DNA from 2 places in the Pseudomonas sp. PvP027 genome. Region 1 is predicted to be linked to the other one. Evidence: predicted binding sites of a transcription regulator. Region 1 holds the regulator's gene; the other holds the start of a gene.

What was found. The regulator FliA, encoded in region 1, starts transcription of late flagellar genes. The targets are predictions, from matches to a motif close to CTAAAGTTTNNNNNNNNNNNGCCGNTAA.
Positions count from the first base shown of each region.
Region 2: the regulator FliA is predicted to act here: its motif matches at 4,076-4,103, upstream of JOE33_RS13725 (methyl-accepting chemotaxis protein).

Region 1 covers NZ_JAFIBK010000001.1:5,165,422-5,173,348, reverse strand. Annotated here, with positions in the region: gene JOE33_RS22530 (flagellar motor protein) at 5-745, opposite strand; gene JOE33_RS22525 (chemotaxis response regulator protein-glutamate methylesterase) at 745-1,905, opposite strand; gene JOE33_RS22520 (chemotaxis protein CheA) at 1,956-4,223, opposite strand; gene JOE33_RS22515 (protein phosphatase CheZ) at 4,257-5,042, opposite strand; gene JOE33_RS22510 (chemotaxis response regulator CheY) at 5,062-5,436, opposite strand; gene fliA (RNA polymerase sigma factor FliA) at 5,693-6,433, opposite strand; gene fleN (flagellar synthesis regulator FleN) at 6,430-7,263, opposite strand; gene flhF (flagellar biosynthesis protein FlhF) at 7,379-7,927, opposite strand, start outside.
Region 2 covers NZ_JAFIBK010000001.1:3,234,166-3,242,092, forward strand. Annotated here, with positions in the region: gene JOE33_RS13710 (bifunctional diguanylate cyclase/phosphodiesterase) at 1-1,543, shown strand, start outside; gene JOE33_RS13715 (NorM family multidrug efflux MATE transporter) at 1,556-2,938, opposite strand; gene JOE33_RS13720 (LysR substrate-binding domain-containing protein) at 3,105-4,025, shown strand; gene JOE33_RS13725 (methyl-accepting chemotaxis protein) at 4,212-6,188, shown strand; gene JOE33_RS13730 (Na/Pi cotransporter family protein) at 7,625-7,927, shown strand, end outside.

The DNA.
Region 1 (7,927 bases):
GCTGTTACTCCATGAAGCCTTGCAGCTTGAGTTCGATGGAGCGCGGGTTTTCACCCTCGGCGATGGACAAAAGACCTTCAAGCAACATCTCGCGATAGCGCGCCTGACGGTGGGCAATGGCCTTGAGCTTGTTCGCCACGGGCAGGAGGATCAGGTTGGCCATGGCCACGCCATAGATCGTGGCGACAAAGGCCACAGCGATACCACTGCCCAGTTGACTGGGGTCAGCCAGGTTGCCCATGACATGAATCAGGCCCATGACGGCGCCGATGATACCCACGGTCGGAGCGTAGCCGCCCATGCTTTCGAATACTTTCGCAGCCTGGATATCGCGGGTTTCCTGAGTGATGAAATCGACTTCAAGAATGCTGCGAATCGCTGCCGGCTCGGCACCGTCGACCAACAGTTGCAAGCCCTTGCGGGCATAACCGTCGGGTTCGGAATCGGCTACGGTTTCCAGACCCAGCAAGCCTTCTTTGCGGGCGGTCATGCTCCAGCCGATGACCCGGTCGACACCGCCGGGCAGATCGATACGTGGCGGGAAAATGATCCAGTGGATGATCTTCATGGCGCGCATGAACGCGTTCATCGGCGACTGCAACAGCGAAGCGCCGAGTGTACCGCCCACCACGATCAGCGCCGCCGGACCATTGAGCAAGGCACCGAGGTGTCCGCCTTCGAGGAAATTGCCACCAATGATCGCGACAAACGCCAGAATCAGACCGATAAGGCTCAGTACATCCATCAGAGACAGGCCTCTACCAGGTGCCGACCGATGTCGTCGAGACTGTAGATCGCATCCGCGAGTTCAGCCTTGACGATGGCCATCGGCATGCCATAAATCACGCAGCTCGCTTCATCCTGCGCCCACACGGTACTGCCGGCCTGCTTGAGCAGTCGTGCGCCCTCGCGGCCGTCAGCCCCCATACCGGTCAAGACCACCGAAAGCACTTTGTCGCCATAGGACTTGGCGGCAGAGCCGAAGGTGATGTCGACGCAGGGCTTGTAATTGAGGCGCTCGTCGCCCGGCAGAATCTTCACCGTACCGCGTCCGTCAACCATCATTTGCTTGCCACCCGGTGCCAGCAGCGCGAGGCCGGGACGCAGCACGTCGCCGTCTTCGGCTTCCTTGACGCTGATCTTGCACAGCTTGTCGAGACGCTCGGCAAATGCCTTGGTAAACGCCGCAGGCATGTGCTGAATCAGCACCAGAGGTGCCGGGAAATTGGCTGGCAGTTGGGTCAGTACGCGTTGCAGCGCGACCGGGCCGCCTGTCGAGGTACCAATGGCCACCAGCTTGTAGGCCTTGCGCTTGGCTGTGCCGGAAGTTGTCGGGTGCGCCGGCGCATGATGGGCCTGAGCTGCCGCAGCCGCAGCAGGGGTCGCAGTGCGTGACGGCGCCGCCCTGGCAGGTGCAGGGGCTGGCGCCGATGCGCGGCTGGACAACGTCGACGCAGCCGGTGCCGCCGGGGCTGCACTGGCTGAACCGAACCCGCTGGAACGACGGTTGCTGCGTGAAATACTGTTGATTTTCTCGCACAGCAGCTGCTTGACCTTCTGCGGGTTGCGAGAGATATCTTCGAAATTCTTGGGCAGGAAATCCACCGCACCGGCGTCAAGAGCATCCAGCGTCACACGCGCACCTTCATGCGTCAGCGACGAGAACATCAATACCGGGGTGGGGATACGCTGCATGATATGGCGAACTGCCGTAATGCCATCCATCATCGGCATTTCGTAGTCCATGGTGATGACATCCGGCTTGAGCGCCAGCGCCTGCTCAATCGCTTCCTTGCCATTGGTGGCGGTGCCGACAACTACAATGTTGGGGTCCGAAGAAAGAATTTCCGTAACGCGGCGGCGGAAAAAACCGGAATCATCCACCACCAGGACCTTGACTGCCATAAACACTCCAATAGGTGCCGCAGGCAGCCAGGCTGCCCGCAACCCCGGGTTCAGATACGCCGTGCGGCGTAACGCTTGAGCATGCTGGGTACATCGAGAATCAAGGCGATGCGACCGTCACCGGTGATGGTGGCGCCCGACATGCCCGGCGTACCTTGCAGCATCTTGCCCAGCGGTTTGATGACCACTTCTTCCTGACCGACCAGTTGATCGACGACAAAGCCGATGCGCTGGGTGCCGACCGTGAGGATCACCACGTGCCCTTCGCGCTGCTCCTCGTGAGCCGCCGAACTGACCAGCCAGCGCTTGAGGTAGAACAGCGGCAAGGCCTTGTCACGTACGATCACCACTTCCTGGCCATCAACCACGTTGGTAGTCGACAGGTTCAGGTGGAAGATTTCGTTGACGTTGACCAGCGGGAAAGCGAAGGCTTGATTGCCCAGCATCACCATCAGGGTCGGCATGATCGCCAGGGTCAACGGCACCTTGATGACGATCTTCGAACCCTGGCCCTTGGTCGAGTAGATGTTGATCGAGCCGTTGAGCTGGGAGATCTTGGTCTTGACCACGTCCATGCCCACACCGCGACCCGACACATCGGAAATCTCGGTCTTGGTCGAGAAGCCCGGCGCGAAGATCAGGTTGTAGCAATCGGTGTCACTCAACCGATCGGCTGCATCCTTGTCCATGACGCCGCGTTTCACAGCAATGGAGCGCAGTACATTAGGGTCCATGCCCTTGCCGTCATCGGAAATCGACAGCAGGATATGATCGCCTTCCTGCTCTGCCGAGAGGATCACCCGACCGCCGCGGGACTTGCCCGTGGCTTCGCGCTCTTCCGGCGTTTCGATACCGTGGTCGACCGCGTTACGCACCAAGTGGACCAGCGGATCGGCAAGCGCCTCTACAAGGTTCTTGTCGAGATCGGTTTCTTCACCGACCAGCTCCAGGTTGATCTCTTTCTTGAGCTGGCGAGCCAGGTCACGAACCAGACGCGGGAAGCGACCGAAGACTTTCTTGATCGGCTGCATGCGGGTTTTCATCACCGCAGTCTGCAGATCGGCAGTCACCACATCCAGGTTGGAAACGGCCTTGGACATGGCTTCATCGCCGCTGTTGAGACCCAACCGCACCAGGCGGTTACGTACCAGCACCAGCTCGCCGACCATGTTCATGATCTCGTCCAATCGGGCGGTATCGACACGAACCGTGGTTTCGGCTTCTGTCGCCACCGGCTTTTCACCGCTGGGTACAGGAGCGCGCGCCGGGGCTGGAGCCGCAGCGGGTTTGGCCGGTTCGGCTTTCGCAGCAGGCGCCGGAGCAGGCTTGGCAACAGGTGGTGCCGGTGCAGCCGCTGCGGCCGCCGGAGCAGGCGCCTTGGCAACAATCGCCTCAGGCTCGAACTTGCCCTTGCCGTGCAACTCGTCGAGCAGGTTTTCGAATTCGTGATCGGTGATTTCGTCCGATGCAGCAGCACCAGGTGCCTTGGCAGCAACGGCTACAGCTGCAGCAGCGACAGGCGCAGCTACTGCGGCATCAAACGAGCCTTTGCCGTGCAGTTGATCGAGCAACGCTTCGAATTCGTCGTCAGTGATCTCGTCACCGGCAGGCTCTGCACTGCCCTGCGCTACAGGTGCGGGGGCCGGAGCGGTTGCAGCGTCGGCCGCAAACTTGCCCTTGCCATGCAACTGATCAAGCAGGGATTCAAATTCCTGGTCGGTGATTTCATCACCGGCCGGCGCGGCCGCTGGTGCCGACGCTGGTGCTGGCGCGGCAGACACCGGACTTGAGCCGTGCAGCGAGTCGAGCAGTTGCTCGAACTCATCATCGGTAATCTCGTCGCCGGCCGCTGGCACTGCAACCGCAGCAGCCTGGACTTCAACCACCGGCTCGGGCTCTGGCTCGGGAGCCGCGACCTCGTCGGCGGATTGTGGCTCGGCCAGACGCGCCAGCGCGGCCAGCAGTTCTGGCGTCGCCGGAGTCACGTCAGTCCGTTCACGTACTTGACCGAACATGCTGTTGACGGTGTCCAGTGCTTCAAGGACCACGTCCATCAGTTCGGAATCAACGCGACGCTCACCCTTGCGCAGGATGTCGAACACGTTTTCGGCGATGTGGCAGCACTCCACCAGCTCATGGAGCTGGAGGAAGCCGGCGCCCCCTTTTACAGTGTGAAAACCGCGAAAAATTGCATTGAGCAGATCAGCATCATCCGGTCGGCTTTCCAGCTCGACCAATTGCTCTGACAACTGCTCCAGAATTTCGCCGGCCTCTACCAGAAAATCCTGAAGGATTTCTTCATCGGCGCCGAAGCTCATGGGGTGCTCCCTAAAATTAACCGTCAACAGACCTTAGAAGCCGAGGCTCGATAGCAGATCGTCTACATCATCCTGTCCGGATACGACGTCTTCACGTTTATCGGCATGAATCTGCGGACCTTCACCCTGAGCGAGATGTTTTTTAGGATCTTTTTCAGCGAGGATGGATTCTTCGTCATGTTCGATGCCTGCGAAGCGATCGACATGGCTGGCCATGAGCACCAGTTTGAGCAGATTGCTCTCGACCTCGGTGACCAGTTGTGTCACGCGCTTGATGACCTGACCGGTAAGGTCCTGGTAATCCTGGGCGAGCAGAATGTCGTTGAGATGTGCGGAAACCTGATGGGTCTCCTTTTCGGTACGCGTCAAAAAACCATCGACCCGCTTGGCCAGCTCGCGGAACTCTTCGGCACCGATTTCGCGGCGCATGAAACGTCCCCAGTCGTCGCTCAACGCCTTGGCGTCGGAACTCAGGCCGTTCATGACCGGCGTGCTTTCCTCCACCAGGTCCATGGTGCGGTTGGCCGCATTCTCGGTCAGCCTCACCACATACGACAGGCGTTCGGTAGCATCCGTGATCTGCGACACCTCCTCGGCCTGAGGCATGTGCGGATCAATGTGAAAGTTCACGATTGCACTGTGCAGCTCACGAGTCAGCTTGCCCACTTCCTGATAAAGGCCGCGGTCGCGTGTCTGGTTGAGTTCGTGGATCAGTTGCACAGCGTCGCCGAAACGACCTTTTTCAAGGCTGGTGACAAGTTCCTGCGCGTGTCTCTTTAAGGTCGACTCAAAGTCGGCCATCGAATCATTGTTATCCATAGCGCCCTCGCGGCTTGCATCAGCTATTGACGCGTTCAAAGATCTTGTCGATCTTGTCTTTCAGGGCTTGGGCGGTGAATGGCTTGACTACATAACCGTTCACCCCGGCCTGGGCAGCTTCAATGATCTGCTCACGCTTGGCTTCGGCAGTGACCATCAGCACGGGAAGGCTCTTGAGGCGTTCGTCCTTGCGGACTTCGCGCAGCAGATCGATACCGGACATGCCAGGCATGTTCCAGTCCGTCACCAGAAAGTCAAAGGCACCGCTCTGCAGCATCGGCAATGCGGTCAGACCATCATCCGCTTCCGATGTGTTGGTAAACCCCAGATCACGCAAAAGGTTCTTGATGATCCGCCGCATCGTTGAGAAGTCATCAACGATGAGGATTTTCATGTTCTTGTCCAATTCGACCTCCAAGCAGTCTTTAACGCGTTCAGCACCTGAACACGCTGTTCACTCAATACTGGCACAGCACACCCCCGGCTGTACGAAACGACGACGGGCTTGGCACAACAACAGGCAAGGACCTGAGAAACAAGCCCATCAAGGCAATGCCTGACAGGCTTCCGACGGGTCCATCCTGTTACCACGTAACGCTCTGCACAGCCGGCTTGCAGTCAACGCGCGGCCATAGACCGCACGTTGCCTGTCAACGCGCTCGCCACTCCCCCAAACGCCCTCGCAAACGAGCTGCGCACTGGCTGTGTAACTGACTGACCCGAGATTCGCTGACCCCAAGAACCTCTCCGATTTCCTTGAGGTTCAGCTCTTCGTCGTAGTACAGCGCCAACACCAGACGCTCGCGCTCTGGCAGATTGGCAATTGCATCGGCCAACGCAGCCTGGAAGCGCTCGTCTTCCAGGTCGCGCGACGGCTCAAGCGAACCGCTTGCGCCATCCTCGTGCAGCCCTTCATGATCGCCGTCCTGCAGCAGGTCGTCGAAACTGAAGAGGCGGCTGCCCAAGGTGTCATTCAAAATCCCGTAGTAATCATCGAGACTCAACTGGAGTTCGGCCGCAACCTCGTGATCTTTAGCGTCACGGCCGGTTTTAGCTTCAATTGCCCGAATTGCGTCACTGACCATGCGCGTATTGCGGTGTACCGAGCGTGGCGCCCAGTCACCCTTGCGCACTTCATCGAGCATCGCACCACGGATGCGAATACCGGCATAGGTCTCGAAACTCGCGCCCTTGGTGGAATCATACTTGGTGGAGACTTCAAGCAGGCCGATCATACCGGCCTGGATCAGATCCTCGACCTGTACGCTGGCCGGCAGGCGCGCCAGCAGATGATAAGCGATACGCTTGACCAAAGGCGCATAGCGCTCGATCAACTCGTATTGCGAATTACGGGACGCCTTGCTGTACATCTGGTAGCCGCTCGCAGTCATTGCACAGGCCCTGCACTGGTCTGGTGAACGAGTCGCTCAACGAAGAACTCGAGATGACCCCGCGGGTTGGCTGGCAACGGCCAGGTATCAACCTTCTGGGCAATGGCCTTGAAGGCCAGTGCACATTTGGAACGCGGGAATGCTTCGTAAACGGCGCGCTGTTTCTGTACCGCCTTGCGTACGCATTCGTCGTACGGCACGGCACCTACATACTGAAGCGCAACATCGAGAAAACGATCCGTCACTTTGGTCAGCTTGGCGAACAGGTTGCGCCCTTCCTGCGGGCTCTGTGCCATGTTGGCCAGCACCCGGAAGCGGTTCATGCCGTAGTCGCGATTGAGCAGTTTGATCAGGGCGTAGGCATCGGTGATCGACGTGGGCTCGTCGCACACTACCAGCAGCACTTCCTGAGCGGCGCGCACGAAGCTGACCACCGACTCGCCGATACCGGCGGCCGTATCGATCACCAGCACATCGAGGTTGTCGCCAATCTCGCTGAACGCCTGGATCAGGCCGGCATGCTGGGCGGGCGAAAGATGCACCATGCTCTGGGTGCCGGAAGCAGCGGGTACGATTCGAACCCCGCCCGGCCCCTGCAGCAGCACGTCGCGCAACTCACAACGCCCCTCGATGACATCGGCAAGTGTGCGTTTGGGCGTCAGCCCAAGCAGCACGTCGACATTGGCCAGACCCAGATCGGCGTCCAGCAGCATGACGCGACGGCCAAGCTCGGCGAGGGCCAGTGAAAGGTTCACTGACACGTTAGTCTTACCGACGCCACCTTTGCCACCGGTCACAGCGATAACCTGTACGGGATGCATGCTGCCCATGTTATTTCTTTACCTTGTCTTGCGTAGACCGAAACCACATCGAGGGCTGCACATGCGCAAATGAACACTGCATGGCAGACCGTTGACGCAGGGACATTCCAATAATATCCATCACTTAACCCACTCTCTTGCCAGGGGTGTGATAGAGGTCAGCAAACATATCAGCCATTGCTTCTTCGCTAGGCTCGTCCTGCATCTGCACACTCACAGCGCGGCTTACCAACTGATGACGACGCGGAGTATGCAGGTCATCAGGAATGCGTGGTCCGTCCGTGAGGTAGGCCACAGGTAGTTCGTGACTGATCGCCAGGCTCAGGACTTCACCAAGGCTGGCAGTTTCATCAAGCTTGGTCAGAATGCATCCGGCCAGGCCACAACGCTTGTAACTGTGATACGCGGCCGTCAGCACCTGCTTCTGGCTGGTGGTTGCCAGTACCAGATAGTTGCGCGACTTGATGCCGCGACCGGCGAGGCTTTCCAGCTGCATGCGCAGCGCAGGATCACTGGCCTGCAGCCCGGCGGTATCAATCAGCACCACGCGCTTGCGCAGCAGCGGTTCCAGCGCCTGAACCAGAGACTGGCCGGGATCGACATGGGTGACCGGAACGTTGAGGATGCGCCCAAGGGTCTTGAGCTGCTCCTGCGCGCCGATACGGAAACTGTC
Region 2 (7,927 bases), 1.9 Mb from region 1:
CTGGGACGTTTTCAGTGCGCGATACGCTAACGAGCGCAATACCGTGCTGCTGACCACGCCTGATCTGCAGCCCAGGACCGGGGCCTGCCTGTTGCCAACGGTAGTGCTGCTCGAGACCGAACCACTGGTCGGACCGACCGGTGTCAGTGACTGGCTGGTGCGCGATGCCTTGACCGGTGACACGCTTCGGCGCTGCCTGCGCTATGTCCACGAGCGCAGTCGCCTGGAAGACAGCCTGCGACGCCTGGTCGGCCAGGACCCGTTGACCGGCATCGCTAACCGCCAGGGATTTCAGGCGCTGCTGTCGGCTCGTCTGAGCGAAGGCGGCAGCCTGGCGCTGGGGCATCTGGATCTGGACAACTTTCGCCGCGCCAACGATTCACTGGGTCATCAGGCCGGTGACCGACTGATCCTGCAAGTCGTGGCGCGCTTGAAAAACCAGCTTGATGCCGGTGATCAGATCGCCCGCCTGGGGGGCGACGAATTCGCCCTGCTGATCGACACCCGAACAGCCCCCGAACGCGCCCTGCAAATGGCCGAACGTATCACCGACGTGCTGTCCGAACCCTATTGGGTCGATGGCGAAAGCCTGTTGCTGGGTTGCAGCCTGGGCATTGCGCATTCACAAGCCCAGCCCGAAGCCGACCCGCTGATGTGGCATGCACATATCGCCATGCGTCAGGCCAAGAGCATGCAGGGCTGTACTTACCACCTGTTCGACGAGCGTATCAACCGCAACGCCCGCAGCCTCGCCGATCTGGAAGGTGAACTGCGACGCGCCTTGCGCCGCGATGAGCTGGAACTGCATTACCAGCCGCGTCTGTGCCTGGACAGCGGGCGTATCGTCGGCCTGGAAGCGCTGGTGCGCTGGCGCCATCAGGAACGCGGGCTGCTGCCGCCCAGCGAATTCGTGCCACTGGCCGAGCAAAGCGGCCTGATCGTGCCGCTCGGCTACTGGGTCATCTTCCGCGCTCTGCGTGACATGCAGGCCCTGCGAGAACAAGGCTTTGCCCCGCTGCACATGGCGATCAACCTGTCGTTCCGGCAGTTTCAGGACAGCCAGTTGCTGCCGACCTTGAATCGCCTGATCGCGGAACACGATGTCGACGCGCGCTGGCTGGAGTTCGAGCTGACCGAAACCGCGGTCATGCGACGCAGCGAGCAGGTCAGGCAGACCATGGATGCATTGCGGCAACTGGGCGTGCGCTTTTCGCTGGATGACTTCGGCACCGGCTACTCGTCGTTCATGCACCTCAACAGCCTGCCCATCGCGCTGCTCAAGATCGACATGGGCTTTGTCGCGCAGATGGAGCTACGCGAAGAGAACCGCAAGCTGGTCAACGCCATGATCACTCTGGCGCACAACCTGAACCTGGAAGTGGTCGCCGAGGGTGTGGAAACCGCCGGGCAACTGGAGTTGCTGCGCAGTTTCGGCTGCAATCAGGTGCAAGGCTATCTGATCAGCAGGCCGCTGCCGGTGGAAGAACTGGTGACCTATCTACGCTCGGAAACTGCGCACGCAGACACCTCCAGATCCGGGTGACGGTGCGCCGGATCAGCCCGGCACCGCCACCCCGGCTGCGTCCTGGCGCAACAGACGAGCAGTCTTCCATTCAAACGCGTAGGTCAGCGCCACGGCCGAGCAGAACAGGCCCAGTGCCAGCCCCCACCACACGCCTGAAGCGCCGGCATCGGTAGAGAAGCCGAGCAACCACGCGGCAGGCGCAGCGATCAGCCAGTAACAGCCCAGGCCGATCAGGAAGGTGGTGCGTGCATCCTTGAGCCCACGAATGGCGCCCATGGCAATGGTCTGGGTGCCGTCGAAAAACTCGAACAGGGCGGCAATGGCCAGCAGTTTTGTGGCCAGTACGACGATCTCGGCAAACGCCGGGTCGTTGATATCCAGAAACAGACCGATGACCAGATGCGGTGCCAGCCAGAACAGCATCCCGAACATCAGCATCACACAGCCGCCAAAACCGATGCCCAGACGACCGGCCATGCGCACCATCAACAGGTTGCCCGCACCATAATGCTGGCCGATACGCATGGTGACCGCGTAGGACATCCCCACCGGAACCATGAACGCCATGGACACGGTCTGCAGGGCAATCTGGTGCGCCGCCATCTGCGTACTGCCCATCGCCCCCATGCAGAACGCCGCAAAGGTGAACAGCCCGACTTCCACTGCATAGGTGCCGCCAATCGGCAAACCGAGCCGCCACAGCTCGCCCAGGTGACTGCGTGACAGTTTCGAAAGCCCCTTTCTGATCGGATACGCCGCGTAGGCCGGATGCCACCTGATATGCAGAGCCAGCGCGAGGGCCATGCAGTTGGTGACGATCGCGGTGACCAGCCCGATGCCCATCAACCCCAGGTTGGGTAGCCCCAGCCATTGATGGATCAATGCGTAATTGAGCACAAAGTTTGCTGCCGCACCGGCCAGGCTAATAGTCATCACCGGCCCCGCGCGCCCCAGTGCGCTGGTGAAGCCGCGCAATGCCATGAAGCTGAGCAGGCCGGGCAGGGCAAAGGGCAGGGTGATCAGAAATTGAGCAGCCATGTGCACGTTGGCTTCGGCCTGACCGAACTGCAACAGGATGGGTTCGAGGTTCCACAGCAACAACGCGGCAACCAGCGCCATGCCCCAGGCCAGCCACAGACCGGCCTGGGTCAGACGGGTCGCGCCCTCGGTGTCGCCGGCGCCGTGACGAATCGAGACCAGCGTGCCCACTGCAGCCATCACGCCGACGCAAAAGAACGACACGAAGCTGTACGTGGCAGCGCCCAGGCCACCGCCCGCCAGGGCCTCCGGGCCGATCTTGCCCATCATCACGGTGTCGGTGAACACCATCAGCATGTGCGCCATCTGCGACGCAATCAGCGGCCCCGCCAGGCGCAGGATGATCCAGAGTTCTTTGAGGGCGGAATGCTGCATGGTGGCGGTGCTCTACGGCGAAAGGACGATTGAGCGACGTATTCTGGGCAGTTGCCCGACTAAACACAAAACGATAAATCCGATGCTCAGCATGACTAAAACTCATCTGAAGCAAATTGCAGCATTTGCAGTAAAGTAGCCGTCTATCTTCCGCAGGAAGCGCCCCATGCCTCGCAGTCTCCCTCCTCTTTATGCACTAAGGGCTTTTGAAGCGGCTGCGCGGCATACCTCGTTTACCCGCGCGGCCGAGGAACTTTCGATCACCCAGAGTGCAGTAAGCCGTCACATCCGCACGCTGGAAGAGCACTTTGCCTGTCGCTTGTTTCAGCGCAACGGACGCAACTTGCAGCTCACCGAATCGGCACGCGCGTTGTTGCCCGGCGTACGCGATGGCTTCCTGGCACTGGAACGAGCCTGCAGCACCTTGCAGACCGAAGAGGGCATTCTGCGCATGAAAGCCCCGTCGACCCTGACCATGCGCTGGCTGCTCGCGCGGCTCAGTCGCTTCCGTCATCTGCAGGTGGGCAATGAAGTGCAACTGACCAGCGCCTGGATGGAAATCGATGCGGTGGACTTTACCCAGGAGCCGTTTGACTGCGCGATTCTGCTCAGCCAGGGGCATTTCCCGTCTGACTGGGAAGCCACATTACTGTTTCCCGAGATGCTGATTCCGGTCGGTGCGCCCACTTTGTTGCAGGACCCGCCATGGAACGTCGAACGGCTGGCAAAAGCTGAGTTGCTGCATCCCACCCCTGATCGTCGTGACTGGCGCACCTGGCTGAACCGCATGGGTCTGGCCGATCAGGTGTCGCTCAAAGGCGGGCAGGTATTCGACACCCTGGAGTTGGGCATGATTGCCGCAGCACGTGGCTACGGTGTGTCGATGGGCGACCTGCTGATGGTCGCCGAGGACGTAGCGCAGGCCCGTCTGAGCCTGCCGTGGCGAACGGCGGTGTTCAGTGGCGAAAACTATTATCTGGTTTGGCCGCGTACAAGGCCCGGCGCAGAGCGGTTGCGACGCCTCAGCGATTTTCTTCAGGCAGAGGTGGGCGCCATGCAGTTGCCGTTAGTTGAAGTACTCTATTAAAATTTAGTTTAATATTGAACTGCCATCATCTGTAAATGTCACGCTCCACTCTCAAGTAACGACCTTGGTGGCCGAAGCATTGCTTGAAGATTGCTCGTTCAAATAGCGTAAAAACACCAACTAAATCTATCAGCTGAATGGTAAGCCACGGACCCGGCGACTCCAATCATTCGGCACGGAGTCTCTATGTCCAAGCCTCGTACCCGAATTGCTTCGCAACTTGGTATTGCTCTGGCCGTGATCCTGGCGGTGGTTATCAGCGGTAGTACCCTGTTCGCGTTGAGGTCTCTGGACGCGTCCAACCTGGTCATTCGTGAAGAGCACATGTCGAGTGAAGCCAGGCTCCTCGCTGACCAGCTCAACACGTTCCACAGCACGCTGCGCGACAGCACTCAGCGCCTGAGTGGCCTGTTCGAAAAACGCTTCGCCGAGGGCCTGAGCCTGCAAGCCGACAAGCCGGTCACGGTGGCGGGCACGTCCACGCCAGGCCTGTTCCTGCGTGATGCCGCGCTGAACAACGACTTCACCGAAGTCGATGAATTCCGCTCGATGACCGCCGGCGTCGCGACCATTTTCGTGCGCAGCGGCGACGACTTCATCCGTATCAGCACCTCCCTGAGCAAGCAGGATGGCACGCGCGCCATCGGCACCGTGCTGGACCGCAAGGGCGCAGCCTACGAGCGCCTGATGGCCGGTCAGAGCTATGTCGGCAAAGCGGTGTTGTTCGATCGTTATTACATGACCCAGTACAGCCCGGTCCGCGACAGCAGCGGCAAGATCATTGCGGCGCTGTTCGTAGGGTTCGATTACACCGATGCGCAGAAGACCCAGTTCGATAACCTCAAGAGCTTCCGTATCGGCTCTACCGGTTCGCTGGCACTGCTCGACGACAAGGGCACCTGGCTGGTTCCACCGGCAGGCGTCAAATCCCTCGACGGTGCCGCCAAGTCAGTTGCAGAGCTCGCCAGCAAACCGGGCAAGGCGCAGTTCTGGAATGACGGTGATGACAACTATTACAGCGTCGGCCAGCCGTTCGCTGGTGGCCCCTGGACCGTCATCGCCAGCATGCCGCGCAAGGAAATCAGCGAAGTGACCTGGCACGTCGGCACGCAACTGGCGATCGGCAGTCTGCTGGCCATGATTATCGCGGTGATCAGCGCCATCTGGCTGCTGCGCAGCAAGCTGCGTCCGCTGTCCGAACTGGTACGCCAGGCCGATGCACTGGGTGCGGGCGACCTCAGCGTACGCCTGAATGTGACCAGCAATGACGAGATCGGGCAGTTGTCGGGCAGCTTCAACAAGATGAGCGAAGCACTGTCATCGATGGTGGCGCATATTCGTACTGCAGCGCAGGAAGTCAGCAGTCGTGCCAACGCATTGTCCGGCCTGTCGGGTGGCGCGTTCGAGGGCATGGAGCAGCAATCCGGCGAGATCACCAGCATGGCCGGTGCCGTCGAAGAGTTCAGCGCCACGTCGATGAACATCGCTGACAACATGGGCAATACCGAACGTCTGGCCCAGGAAAATGCCCAGCAGACGCGCATCGGTCGTACTTCGATGGAAGAGGCGTCTTCGTCGCTGCAACAGATCGCCACTTCGCTGAGCAGCACCGCGAAAGTCATCGACACGCTGGGTCAGCGCTCCCAGGAAATCGGCAGCATCGTCGGGGTGATTACCTCGATTGCCGACCAGACCAACCTGCTCGCGCTCAACGCTGCCATCGAGGCCGCGCGTGCCGGTGAACAAGGTCGCGGCTTTGCCGTGGTGGCTGACGAAGTCCGCAGCCTGGCCTCGCGCACCCGTGAAGCCACGGACGAGATTTCCGGCATGATCGCCAGCATCCAGCAGGAAACCGGCAACGCCATCACCACCATGCAGCAGGGCAATACGCTGATGCAGGAAGGCTTGTCGCTGAACGCCAAAGTGGCCTCCGCGCTGGCCCAGATCGACGAGCAAAGCCGCTCGGCCGGTCACCAGTTCGCCGCCATCACCACCGCAACCCAGGAGCAAAGCAGCACCGCGACCATGCTCAGCAGCAACCTGCAAAGCATCGCCATGGCCAACAGCGAACAGCGCCAGGTCATGTCCAACCTCGCCATCACCGCCCAGGAGCTGAATGGTCTGGCGACAGAACTGCGTCACGAGGTTGACCGGTTCCGTTGATGGCTGATTGAGGGCTCACGACTATCGTGCCGTAGCAGCTCTGCTTCGGGGAACGATAAGAGCGCTCAAGAACACCATCGTACCCATGCTCTGCGTGGGTATGCCATTCCGGACGCTCTGCGTCCGATCCTGAGTGTGTGGCGCCGCGCAGGGTTGTGACGCGGAGCGTCACGCAAGGCATTCCCACGCTGGAGCGTGAGGAACGATAAGTGCTCTCAACGACACCATCCTACCCATGCTCCGCGTGGGTATGCCGTTCGTGACGCTCTGCGTCCTATCCTGAACAGACGGCGCGGCGCAGAGTTGTGACGCGGAGCGTCACGAAATGCATTCCCACGCTGGAGCGTGAGGAACGATAAGTGCTCTCAACGACACCATCCTACCCATGCTCCGCGTGGGTATGCCGTTCCAGACGCTCTGCGTCCTATCCTGAACAGGCGGCGCGACTCAGACCTGTGACGCAGAGCGTCACGAAATGCATTCCCACGCTGGAGCGTGAGGAACGATAAGTGCTCTCAAGGACACTCATCGTACCCATGCTCCGCGTGGGTATGCCGTTCCGAACGCTCTGCGTTCGATCCTGAGTGTGTGGCGCGGCGCAGAGTTGTGACGCGGTGCGTCACGCAAGGCATTCCCACGCTGGAGCGTGAGGAACGATAAGTGCTCTCAAGGACACTCATCGTACCCATGCTCCGCGTGGGTATGCCGTTCTGGACGCTCTGCGTCCTATCCTGAACAGACGGCGCGACTCAGACCTGTGACGCGGAGCGTCACGAAATGCATTCCCACGCTGGAGCGTGAGGAACGATAAGTGCTCTCAACGACACCATCCTACCCATGCTCCGCGTGGGTATGCCGTTCCAGACGCTCTGCGTCCTATCCTGAACAGGCGGCGCGACTCAGACCTGTGACGCAGAGCGTCACGAAATGCATTCCCACGCTGGAGCGTGAGGAACGATAAGTGCTCTCAAGGACACTCATCGTACCCATGCTCCGCGTGGGTATGCCGTTCCGAACGCTCTGCGTTCGATCCTGAGTGTGTGGCGCGGCGCAGAGTTGTGACGCGGTGCGTCACGCAAGGCATTCCCACGCTGGAGCGTGAGGAACGATAAGTGCTCTCAAGGACACTCATCGTACCCATGCTCCGCGTGGGTATGCCGTTCCGGACGCTCTGCGTCACCCATCCATGCGTTATGCTCAACACCGTACACAGCGTGTTCAGCACTGCATTCCCAAGCTGGAGGATGAGGAGCGTGATGCGAATGGGGTGTTGATTTATGACACTTTTATTTCAATGAAATCCGCGCTGTGCGATGCTGGCGCCAAGGCCCATGGCCGACTAAAAGCTTAGTGGAGCGTTTCACCCATCCCCGCTCGCTACACGCTGCATCTTTCAATTCATCGCCTGTATGGGCAAACCTCAGGGGGCTTTTCGCATGCTGACCCTGCTCGATTTGCTGTCTGCCGTCGCCCTGCTGATCTGGGGCACGCATATCGTGCGCACTGGCATCCTTCGTGTTTACGGTACACAACTTCGTCGTGTGCTCAGCCAGAACATGTCCAAACGACCGCTTGCGTTCATCGCTGGCATTCTGGTGACGGCGCTGGTGCAGAGCAGCAATGCCACCGCCATGCTGGTGACATCGTTTGTCGGCCAGGGGTTGATGACGCTGACGCCTGCGCTGGTGATCATGCTCGGCGCCGATGTCGGCACCGCCCTGATGTCCCGCGTCCTGACC